Regions from separate parts of the Hoeflea sp. 108 genome, predicted to be linked through region 1. Evidence: riboswitches for the same ligand, from Rfam matches in the RefSeq annotation. Region 1 holds a riboswitch; the other holds the start of a gene.
The links. Region 1 has a riboswitch for S-adenosylmethionine ahead of metA (homoserine O-succinyltransferase). Riboswitches for the same ligand answer to the same signal wherever they lie in the genome.
Positions count from the first base shown of each region.

Region 2: another riboswitch for S-adenosylmethionine. It lies ahead of B015_RS0104460 (O-succinylhomoserine sulfhydrylase); the one in region 1 lies ahead of metA (homoserine O-succinyltransferase).

Region 1 covers NZ_KB890024.1:4,224,434-4,230,340, forward strand. Annotated here, with positions in the region: gene B015_RS0120965 (gamma-glutamylcyclotransferase) at 1-31, opposite strand, end outside; gene B015_RS0120970 (DUF2125 domain-containing protein) at 187-1,185, shown strand; gene B015_RS0120975 (prephenate/arogenate dehydrogenase family protein) at 1,275-2,210, opposite strand; gene hisC (histidinol-phosphate transaminase) at 2,214-3,326, opposite strand; SAM riboswitch at 3,479-3,556, shown strand; gene metA (homoserine O-succinyltransferase) at 3,606-4,529, shown strand; gene B015_RS0120990 (LysR substrate-binding domain-containing protein) at 4,582-5,439, opposite strand; gene B015_RS31325 (MFS transporter) at 5,580-5,907, shown strand, end outside.
Region 2 covers NZ_KB890024.1:898,826-904,732, forward strand. Annotated here, with positions in the region: gene B015_RS0104450 (Hsp33 family molecular chaperone) at 1-73, shown strand, start outside; gene apaG (Co2+/Mg2+ efflux protein ApaG) at 95-487, opposite strand; gene B015_RS0104460 (O-succinylhomoserine sulfhydrylase) at 742-1,935, opposite strand; SAM riboswitch at 1,979-2,056, opposite strand; gene B015_RS0104465 (2'-deoxycytidine 5'-triphosphate deaminase) at 2,200-3,288, shown strand; gene B015_RS0104470 (ABC transporter substrate-binding protein) at 3,401-4,177, shown strand; gene B015_RS0104475 (hypothetical protein) at 4,308-4,499, shown strand; tRNA gene B015_RS0104480 (tRNA-Gly) at 5,384-5,457, opposite strand; gene B015_RS32105 (glycosyltransferase family A protein) at 5,544-5,907, opposite strand, start outside.

The sequences.
Region 1 (5,907 bases):
AGCCATAGCCAAAAACCCAAAAATCGCCCATATCGCCAAGCCTGTTGGTGGTTCGCGGGTCTCCCGCGTTACAGCGACGCGCCTCCTACCGGACACGCAAAAGACGCTGTAACAATCTGAACACGCGCATGAGACCCTCGGAAATCGGTCCGATTTCAGGAACCATGCACTAACGAGAGCGTGAGTATGACGTCAAGCCAAGACCGGAAACCGAACTCCAGCCGCCGCTTCCTGTGGCTGACGCTGTTCATCGTCGTGCTGTTTGGCGGCTACAGCGCCGGCTGGTTCTGGCTCGCCGGCAAGGCCGAACGCGAGGTGCAGCAGCGCATCGCCGAGTTGAACCGGAACGGGGTGTCGGCCGATTGCGCCAACCCCACGGTCCGGGGCTTCCCCTTCCGCATCGGCCTGTTCTGCGACCGGGTGGAGTATGAGAATTCAGGGCTGCGCGTCTCGGCCAGCGCCGGTGCCTTCCGCACCGCAGCCCAAGTCTACCAGCCGATGCATTCGGTGCTCGAACTCGACGGCCCGCTGCGCGTGACCGCGCCCGACCTGCCGCAGCTCCAGTTCAACTGGGACCTGCTTCATGCCAGCGTGCGCGTGGCAAATCCCTTGCCGGAGCGCCTGTCGGTCGAGACGCGCAAGCTGTCCGGCCAGGCTTCGTTCATCGACGGCCCCGACATGCCGCTGTTCACCGCCGACGAAACGCAATTCCACCTGCGCCCCAACGGCATGGATATCGATCTCGCCGGCACTTTCACCGGCCTGCTGATCGACCCGGAGGCCCTGCACGGCCGCAAGCTGCCGTTGCTTGACGGCAGCGCCGACACCTCGCTTACCAATGGCATCAGCCTGCTCGGCGGAGGCCAGAAGAGCCTGCGCGGCCAGGCCGGCACGATCCGGTCGATGACGATTACCTCTGGCGGCAACACCGGGGCAGCGGTCACGGGTCCATGGTCGATCGGCGACGACGGCCTGCTCGACGCCAACCTGCGCGTCACCATCCAGAACCCGCGCGAGCTGTCGCGCATCCTCGCCGAGGTGATCCCTGAACAGAAGAAGCAGATCGAGACCGCGTTCGCAGGCCTGGCGCTTCTGGGCGACGCGCCGACCCTGCCGCTCAGAGTGACCAAGGGCCGGGCAATGCTGGGGTTCATTCCGCTCGGGATGCTGCCCGCGGTTCAATAGCTCCTGTCGAGCATTCCAGCGAGTAGCGAGGAAACCCAGCCTGGACGGCCAGGGCAAGTCGCTACTCGCCACTTTGCATTCCCTATTCGCTAGCTCTTAGCCGGGTGCTCGATGGCCTCGCGGCCGAAGTTCGGCACGTCGACTTCCTGACCGGCGTCGATGATCGAACGACGGATGGCGCGGGTGCGGGTGAACATCTCGAACAGCTTGTCGCCGTCGCCCCAGCGGATCGCCCGCTGCAGCGAGGCGAGGTCTTCCGAAAAGCGCGCCAGCATTTCGAGGATCGCGTCCTTGTTGTGCAGGCAGACGTCGCGCCACATGGTCGGGTCGGAAGCCGCGAGACGGGTGAAGTCGCGGAAGCCCGAAGCCGAATATTTGATGACTTCCGACTTGGTCACCGCCTCGAGATCATCGGCGGTGCCGACGATGTTGTACGCGATGATGTGCGGCAGGTGCGAGACGATGGCGAGCGTCATGTCGTGATGCTCGGGGTCCATGGTGTCGATGTTGGAGCCGCAGCGGCGCCAGAACTCCGACAGCTTCTCAAGCGCCACCGGATCGGTATCCGGAAGCGGCGTAAAGATGCACCAGCGGTTCTCGAACAGTTCGGCAAAGCCGGCGTCGGGGCCGGACTTCTCGGTACCGGCCAGCGGGTGGCCGGGGATGAAGTGCACGCCCGCGGGCACATGCGGGGCCATCTGGGCGATGACGGAGGCCTTGGTCGAGCCGACATCGGTGAGGATGGCACCCGGCTTCAGGGCTGTCGCAATATCGGCAGCCACGGCGCCGGACGAGCCCACCGGCACCGAGACGATGACGAGGTCTGCATCCTTCACCGCCGCCTTGGCGTCGGTCGAATAGCTGTCGCCAAGCCCGAGTTCCTCGGCGCGGGCAAGCGTCGACGCACTGCGGGTGGAGATGGCAATATGGCGGGCAAGCCCTTCGCGGCGAATGACGCGGGCCAGCGACGAGCCGATCAGGCCGATGCCCAGCAGGGCAATCTTGTCAAAGAGAGGTTCGGACATTTTTCAACTTCTCAGAAATTCGGTGAGGGCAACAACGACACCGCGATTTGCCTCTTCGGTGCCGACGGTCATGCGCAGCGCATTGGGGAAACCGTAGCCGGAGACCCTGCGCAGAATATAACCGCGCGCCAGAAGATAATCGTCGGCTGCAGCGGCCGAATGCTTGCCGTCCTCGGGGAAGTGAACCAGCAGGAAGTTGCCGACCGAAGGCGTGACGCGCAGGCCGAGCTTCTCGAACTCCGTGACCAGCCACTCTGCCCAGTGGGTGTTGTGGGCGACGGTGCGCTCGACATGGCCGCGGTCCTGGATCGCCGCCACGCCGGCCTCGATGGCCGCCGCATTGACGTTGAACGGGCCACGCATGCGCTCAAGCACGTCGATGACGTGCGACGGCGCATAGATCCAGCCGATGCGCATGCCGCCGAGGCCGTGGATCTTCGAGAACGTGCGCGTCATGACGACATTCTCGTTGGCCGCGACCAGTTCCACGCCCGCCTCGTAGTCGTTGCGGCGAACATATTCGGCATAGGCGGCATCGAGCACGAGCAGCACATTCTTCGGCAGCGCCGCATGCAGGCGACGCACCTCCTCGAACGGCAGGTAGGTGCCGGTCGGGTTGTTGGGGTTGGCGAGGAAGACGATCCTGGTGTTGGGCGTCAGCGCCGCGATGATGTTGTCGACGCTGGCCTTCTCGCCATCTTCCTTGGCAACGACGGGAATGGCGCCCGCTGCCTGGGTGTAGATCTTGTAGACCATGAAGCCATGCTCGGTGTAGACGGCTTCGTCGCCTGGCGAGAGATAGCTCTGCGCCAGCAGGCCCAGCACCTCGTCGGAGCCGTTCGTGCACAGGATGTTGGCAGGGTTGAGCCCATGGGTCGCCGCAATCGCCTGTCTCAGGCGTGACGCCGACCCGTCGGGATAATACTCCATCTTGCCGGCGAGCTTCTGTACCGCCTCGATGGCATGAGGCGACGCACCCAGCGGATTTTCGTTCGACGAGAGCTTATGGACCTTGGTAACGCCTGCGGGAGCCGCGCTCTTGCCGGGGACATAAGCTGCGATGTCCATGATGCCGGCGCGGGGTTCGGGGCGAATCTGCTCAGGTGCCTTGGTCATGTCGAAAATCCTGGATTGGCGCCTCCGGATGGAGGCCGCAGCGGAAATACCCCCCGTAACAGCCAATGTCGAGGAAAACCGGCGAAACTGGCCCGTCTGGCTGGACCATTGGGCCGCTGTTGACGCAATCGGCCACCGGGCGTAATAGCAGCGCATAGACCCGTGGTGATTTGGCCGGTCGGCTTGCAGCCACGTTAAACAAGTCGCTAAAGGGCCGTTTGCGATCCGTAAACCGGCTTTGCGACAGCAATGCCGGTTTTGTTTTTTGGAGGTCGCGCAATGCCGATCAAGATCCCGGATCAACTCCCCGCCCGCGAAGTGCTGGTGAAAGAGGGCGTGTCCATCATGGATGAGCAGACTGCTCTCCGCCAGGATATCCGCCCACTGCAGATCGGCCTGCTCAACCTCATGCCCAACAAGGTCAGGACAGAGACCCAGATCGCGCGCCTGATCGGCGCAAGCCCCCTGCAGGTCGAACTGACGCTGGTGCGTATCGGCACCCACAAGGCCAAAAACACCTCAGAGGACCACCTCATCGCCTTCTACCAGACCTGGGAAGAGGTGAAGGACCGCAAGTTCGACGGCTTCATCATCACCGGTGCGCCGGTTGAGCTGCTGCCGTTCGAGGAAGTGACCTACTGGGACGAGCTCAAGCAGATCATGGACTGGACCACGACCAACGTGCATTCGCCGTTCTTCATCTGCTGGGGAGCGATGGCGGCCGCATGGCATTTCCACCGTCTTCCCAAGCACACGCTGGAAGAAAAGGCGTTCGGCGTGTTCCGGCACAACAACAACGCGCCTGCCTCGCCTTATCTCGCCGGCTTCTCGGACGATTTCGCCATTCCCGTGTCGCGCTGGACCGAAGTCCGAGCAGCCGACATCCCGGAGGGCTCCGGCCTCGAGCTTTTGATGGAATCGGAAGACACCGGCCCGAGCCTCTTGGCCGAGGAAGCCGGCAACCGGCTCTACATGTTCAACCACATCGAATACGATTCGACCTCGCTCAAGGAAGAGTACGACCGCGACGTGGCCGCCGGCGTGACCATCGCCGTGCCGCACGAATATTACCCCGACAACGATCCGCAGCGCCGGCCGCTAAACCGCTGGCGCTCGCATGCCCACCTGCTGTTCGGTAACTGGATCAACCGGGTCTACCAGACCACGGCCTACGATCTGGAGAACATCGGCAAGGATCGCTAGCCGACCGCCTCACGGCCCCGCGCCCGGCATCCGGGCGCGGTCCCAAAGCGCCCTACCCGGCCTTTGCACGGTGCTCGTGAAAGGCGCAGGCGAGGATGCGCAGCGCTTCGCGCGAGCGGCGGTCGGTCAGTGTCGAGTGCAGCACGATCTCGGTCGCCGGCACCTCAGGCAGGCCGAACTTGCGGCTGACCTCGACGGTTCCGGGGGGCGCCAGGCGGCTGGGGAAGACTGCCGTGGCGAGCCCCGCCGAAACCGCCGCCGTGACCATCGAAGAGCCGCCGCCGACGAACACCTCGACCCAGGGAATGCCGGCGTCGTCGAGCGTGCGTGTCGCCAGGTCGCGAACGCCACACAGCCGCGACAGCGTCGCCAACCGGATCGGCTCACCCGGGCGATGATCGAACTCGGGCGTCGCGAACCAGCCGAAATGCTCAGGTCCCAACACCTCGCCGTCGCGGCGGTCGTCCTCGCGCCTGACGATCGCGGCGTCGAGCTTGCCACGGTCGAAGGCGTCGAGCAGCAGCGTTGAATTGTCGACCTGGACCTCGATGGTCAGCGCCGGATCGTGCTGGCTGAGGCGCGCGAGCAGCGTCGTCACCTCCGGTCCGGCGACATGGCCGGCAATGCCGAGCGTGAAGCGCCGCGCCGAGCACGACAGGCCTGCGACGGCATAGTCATGCGCGGCGAGGAAGGCACGCGCCGATTCGATGAACAACGCACCGTCTGCCGACAGCCTGACACGGCGCGGGGTGCGTTCGATCAGCTTGCGGCCGATGCGCTCCTCCAGCCGCTTGAGCTTGACGCTGACCGCCGCCTGGGTCGAGCCCATGGCGTCGGCGGCCCGCGTAAAGCTCTGGAGATCCGCGACCAAAACGAAGTTGCGCACGGCCTCGGCGTCGAGCCACAGCATCTCATCCATCCTGATTTGTTATCACTGATATAGGTTTGCATAGCATTTATGCATGTTCAAGCTTCGCCTATCTCAGCTGTTTCCAGATAACCAGCGGCACTGGGCCTCCTCCTCCCGACGCCGCCAGCCGGAGACACGGGATGAAGCTGACGAGTAGAGACAATCTGGCGCTTGGGGCGATCTGCCTGTCCGCGCTGATGTTCGGCCTTGAGATATCGAGCATACCGGTGATCCTGCCGACGCTCGAACATGTGCTGCAGGCCGACTTCAAGGACATGCAGTGGATCATGAACGCCTACACCATCGCCTGCACGACGGTGCTTATGGCGACCGGCACGCTGGCCGACCGCTTCGGGCGCCGTCTGGTGTTTGCCATCACAGTTGCAGCCTTCGGTGTGACATCCCTGATGTGCGGCCTTGCCCCCAGCACGACGGTGCTGATCGTCAGCCGTTTCCTGCAGGGAATGG
Region 2 (5,907 bases), 3.3 Mb from region 1:
CATTCGCGTCAACTGCGAGTTCTGCTCGAAGGCCTACGAGTTCGATCCGGGCGAGTTCGCCCCGGCCCAATGATCCGACAATGACGCTGCCGGCTCAGTTGAGCCGGTGGCGCATGCCCGGCAGGTCGAGCGAGAAGGCGGGGATGGCGATGTCGAACATCTCGCCGGCCTCGTTGCGCATGGTGTAGCGCCCGACCATGATGCCCGATGACGTCGAGAGCGGGCAGCCCGACGTGTACTGATAGCTGTCGCCGGGATTGAGCTCGGGCTGGTCGCCGACTACGCCCGGGCCGCGGACCTCCTCGACCTTGCCGCTCGCGTCGGTGATGTGCCAGTAGCGCGACAAAAGCTGGACGAAATCTTCCGAATTGTTCTCGATCGTCACGCGATAGCCCCAGACATAGCGGCCTTCAGACGGGTCGGATCGCTCTTCCAGATAGAAGGGCTCGACCTCGACTGCGATGTTGCGGGTGATGGCGCGATACATATGCGGCGCTCCTGCGTCGCCGGGGCTTGGAGAAAGCCGGGCGACGAACTGTCTGATGCTGCGTTCGGCGTCCAGGCCGTGGCTGGCTGGCGGCGATCACGAGGCCTCATGAAACCGGCGTGGCGGCGCATGGTGCCCTGCGTGACAGGGTCCGCCGCTTGTCGCGGCGGGTCAACTGCCGTTCGCATTGTTCACAGCGAATGTGATGAACATGCGGCGCCCGGTGATGCCGGACGCCGCATGAGTCGATTGCCTCAGCGAGCCGCCTTCAGCGCATCGCCGATATCGTTGAGCAGGTCGTCGGCATCTTCGAGGCCGACCGACAGGCGCAGCGTGCCGTCGTCGATGCCAAGCTCGGCACGCGCCTCGTCGGTCAGGTTCTTGTGCGTCGTCGTTGCCGGATGGGTGATCAGGCTCTTGGAGTCGCCGAGATTGTTGGAGATCAGGATGATCTTCAGCGCGTTTTCGAAGGCGAAGGCCGCTTTCTTGCCTCCCTTGACGTCGAAGCAGATCAGCGTCGAGCCGCCCTTCATCTGCCGCTTGATGATGTCGGCCTGCGGATGGTCGGCGCGGCCGGGGTAGATCAGCCGTGACACTTCAGGGCTCTCGGCCAGGAAGTCGGCGATCTTGCCGGCGGTCTCGGTCTGCTGGCTCACGCGCAGAGGCAATGTCTCCAGACCCTTGAGCAGCGTCCAGGCGTTGAACGGCGACAGGCTCGGGCCGGTGTGGCGGAAGTAGTCGTGCAGGTTTTCGTCGATCCACTTCTTGTCGGAAAGGATGACGCCACCCAGGCAGCGACCCTGGCCGTCGATATGCTTGGTGGCCGAGTAGACGACGATATGGGCGCCGAGTTCGAGCGGCTTCTGCTGCATCGGCGTGGCAAAGACATTGTCGACGACGACGCGCGCGCCGATCGAATTGGCAATTGCCGCAACCGCCGCGATGTCGACCACTTCGAGCGTCGGGTTGGTCGGGCTCTCCAGGAAGAACAGCTTGGTGTTGGGCTGGACAGCCTTTTCCCAGTTCTCGGTGACTGTGCCGTCGATCAACGTCGCTTCAATGCCGTAGCGCGGCGCCAGCGTCTCGACGACCCAGCGGCACGAACCGAACAGGGCACGCGCTGCGACGATGTGGTCGCCGGCCTTCAGGCCGCACAGGATAGCGGCGGAAACCGCGGCCATGCCCGACGCGGTGGCGCGGGCGTCTTCAGCGCCTTCGAGCGCGCACATGCGCTTTTCGAACATGTCGACGGTCGGGTTGGCGTAGCGCGAATAGATGAAACCCGGGGTCTCGCCCTTGAAGCGTGCTTCCGCACTTTCAGCGCTTTCGTAGACATAGCCCTGGGTCAGGAAGATCGATTCCGAAGTTTCGCCGAATTCGGAGCGGAGCGTGCCGCCGTGAATGAGCGTGGTCTGCGGGTTCCAGTTGCGCTTGGTGTCGGAGGTCATGGCCAAATCCAAATACAAAAAAACCGGTCGCGAAAAGTCGCAACCGGTCCACAACGCGGCCCTTTAGCGACTTGTTTAACGTGGCTGCAAGCCGACCGGCCAAATCACCACGGGATAAAGGTCCTTTAGACCCAAGGCCGGCTTGCGTCAATCGCGGGGTCGACTAAACGTCTTGGGCCACGCATATGAGCCTGGACGAGGTCCGGGGTCCAGCGATCCTCTGATATCCGTTCGGATCGGCGGCGCTGTAAAGGAGTGAGGCAATTGCGGCAGTCGGGCATTCTTCCGGATCAGGATATCGCGGCGCTGTTTGCTTCCGGTGCGCTCAAGGCGCCGCCGCTGGACGCCGACCAGATCCAGCCTGCGAGCCTCGACCTGCGTCTCGGCGCCAAGGCTTTTCGCGTGCGCGCCAGCTTCCTGCCTGGTCCCAATTCGCTGGTCTCGGCCAAGCTGGACCGCCTCAAGCTGCACGAGATCGATCTCGCCAACGGTGCGGTGCTGGAGACGGGCTGCGTCTACATCGTGCCGCTTCAGGAGGCGCTCGACCTGCCGGCCGACATCTCGGCCTCGGCCAACCCGAAGAGCTCGACCGGCCGCCTCGACATCTTCACCCGCGTCATGACCGACCGCGGCCAGGAATTCGACAAGATCCCAGCCGGCTACAGCGGTCCACTCTATCTCGAAGTCAGCCCGCGCACTTTCCCGATCGTGGTGCGCGCCGGCTCGCGCCTGTCGCAGATCCGTTTCAGGAAGGGCCATGCGCTGCTGTCGGAGATCGAACTCAACGCGCTGCACCTGTCCGACCGGCTGGTCGCGATCGATCCGCCGAACATTTCGGGCGGCGGCATCGCGCTGTCGATCGACCTCGCCGGCGCGGTGGGCAGCATCGTCGGCTATCGCGGCAAGCACCACACCGGACTGGTCGATGTAGACAAGCGCGCCGCCCATTCTGTCGTCGATTTCTGGGAGCCGATCTACAACCACGGCGCCGAGGAACTGGTGCTCGACCCCGACGAATTCTACATCCTCGTCAGCCGCGAGGCGGTCCATGTGCCGCCGCTCTACGCCGCCGAGATGACGCCGTTCGATCCGCTGGTGGGTGAATTCCGCGTCCACTATGCCGGCTTCTTCGACCCCGGTTTCGGCCATTCGGCCGCCGGCGGTACCGGCAGTCGCGCCGTGCTCGAGGTCCGCAGTCACGAGGTACCCTTCATCCTCGAACATGGCCAGATCGTCGGGCGCCTGGTCTACGAACACATGCTGGCGCGGCCCAAGGCGCTCTACGGCAGCGACCTCGGCTCCAACTATCAGGCCCAGGGCCTCAAGCTCTCCAAGCATTTTCGCATGAGCTGACCTTTGGTCAGTTGCGCCTAGCCGTTAGTCTGCTTGTCCAACAGCTGTTGCTGTGATTGGCTGTGGTCGGGGAAATACTCGCGAAAAAGAGTACCCGACAACGGAGACGACAATGCAGATTTCCAGAAAATTCGCATATTCGGCCGCAGTTGCGGCGCTTCTGTTTGCAATGGGAGGCGCTTCGGCGCAGCAGACGAAGCTCAAGCTCGGCACGGAGGGCGCCTATCCACCCTTCAACACACTGACCTCCGACGGCAAGCTGGCAGGCTTCGACATCGATGTCGGCAACGCGCTGTGCGCCGAAATGAAAGTCGAATGCGAGTGGGTGACGCAGGATTGGGACGGCATCATCCCGGCGCTGCAGGGTGGCAAGTTCGACGCCATCATCGCCTCGATGACGATCACCGACGAGCGCAAGCAGCAGGTCGACTTCACCAACAAGTACTACACCACGCCGCTGGCGCTGGTGGCGCTGAAGAACACCGACCTGACTTCGCCCGAGCCCGATGCCCTCAAGGGCAAGACTGTCGGCGCCCAGGGATCGACCACACAGGCGATCTATGCCGAGGATCATTACGCCAAGGCCGGCGCCGACGTGAAGCTCTATCCGACGCAGGATGAGGCCATGGCCGACCTTACCAACGGCCGCCTCGACGCCGTGGTATCCGACAAGTTCGTGCTGGTCGACTGGCTCAAGACCACCGGTAATGATTGCTGCAAGCTGGTCGGCGATCTCAAGAACACGGAGTCTCTCACCGGCATCGCCGTGCGCAAGGGCGACCCGCTGCGCGAGAAGCTGAACGCCGCCATCGACGCCATCGTCAAGGACGGCACCTACGCCAAGATCAACGCCAAATATTTCGACTTCGACATCTACGGCAAGGATTGATCGGCAGCATCGAACAGGCCGGCCGGGCGTCATTGGCGTCCGGCCGCGCCGATATCGGAGAGTTGACCCGGATCCACTGGCGGATCCGGCCGATCGGGCGCACTATCTCCTCGATCGGAGGTAACAAGCCATGCGCTACATCTTCGTTTCGCTTGCGATCGGTCTCTCAGTGCCATTGTCAGGCTGCATGTCGGACAACTACGGCTATGTCAGCGACTTCCAGCCCAACTACTACAACGACTATGGCCTGAAGTTCGGCTACGCGACCGGACCCCAAGGCCACCATCTGCGCTACCTGCGCGAGCACGAATTCAGGCGCTAGCTCAGCTTAGGCCGGGACAAGGCTTAGACCTTGCAAGCGATGGCTTGGCGGGAGCCTTGGGTCGAGAGGCTTGATGTGGCTGGTGTCAGGCGCGGGATGCTTGTCGTCGCCGCGGTCGGCAGGCCGATAGCATTGTCGGTGAAGGCGTGTTCGAGCCCACCGATTGTCCATCCGTCGCGACGTCTCGTAGTTCGAATGCCGCGTTGCCGAGCGGGGTGCGAGAGGCCGACGCCACGCCAGTGGATATGTCGCGCGCGTCGGCCAACCAGCAGAGCATTTCGGTGAACTGCTGCAACTGCCTTCCCATGACGGAGCCATTCTGTCACTGCCCCGAATGAGGTAATCGGACAACTTTGGGACGCGCGATCATGAAGATGAGACGCGTGGTCATGTCGTTTGGGGCAGAGGCAGCCGTGGGAGCGGCCAGCCATTCAGATAGCCATTTGCCGAGGCACTCCGAGCGCGAGCAGCAACCTTGCAACCCGCAGTATTGGCTGGAGCAATCGCGGATTGAATGCGTTCGCCTGTATGCCGCTGCCGGTTCCGAGCTCCTCTGAAGGGCATGGCGTGAATTCGTGCTGTTGTTCCTATGATGAAGTTAAACAACCGTAGATTGTCGCAGTTAAAGCCGTGCCGATTGCTTGGTCACCCAATTGGAGGAGAGACAAGTCATGCAACTGATGTCATCTCTTATGCTGCAGATACATCCGAGTGTTCTGCTGGTTCGGCCCGTTCGAAGCGCCTATCGCCGGCCTTGAGTTCTTCAGGACCTTTCTGCGGGGGGAGGTTCCTGAATGCCGCTCGGCTCTCCTGCCCGAGACCGAGCGGCGCCCTTCGGGCGAGCCGGCGCCGACCTTTGAACTCAACGGATTTTGCTGGAGATCTGGAGCGGGTAGCGGGAATCGAACCCGCGCGTTCAGCTTGGGAAGCTGACAGGCTACCATTACATCATACCCGCGCGGGCACTTGGTTAGCATTGCGGATGTGCGGCGGCAATCGGGAAGATGCAAAGTTCGCTTGCGGATGTGTAGATGAATTGTCGGCCTAGACTTTCTTCCGGCGCAACCAGAAACGCAGCCGCCACAGCCGGCCTTGCAGCGTTCCGGTAGCGACGTGCAGCGTGGAGCCTTTTCCCAGCCCGGCTTGCAGGATCGTCCAGGCTTGTTTGCCGGAGAAGCGCATGGCTACCTCTCTGGAAAAGGACTTGGCGGTGAAGGCTTCGACCAAGGTCGGCGCATGCTGTACGAAGAGGTCGACCACACGTGGCTCGCCATAGAACCTGTGCAACTTGGTGGTGGGCTGACGCGTGGCGTGGTCCAAAACGTCCCAGAAATTCCGTTGGGCAACCCAACTGAGTTGGCCGGCATGGAGCAGCAGATTCTCGATGTCGCGGTACTTGTGGTCCTTT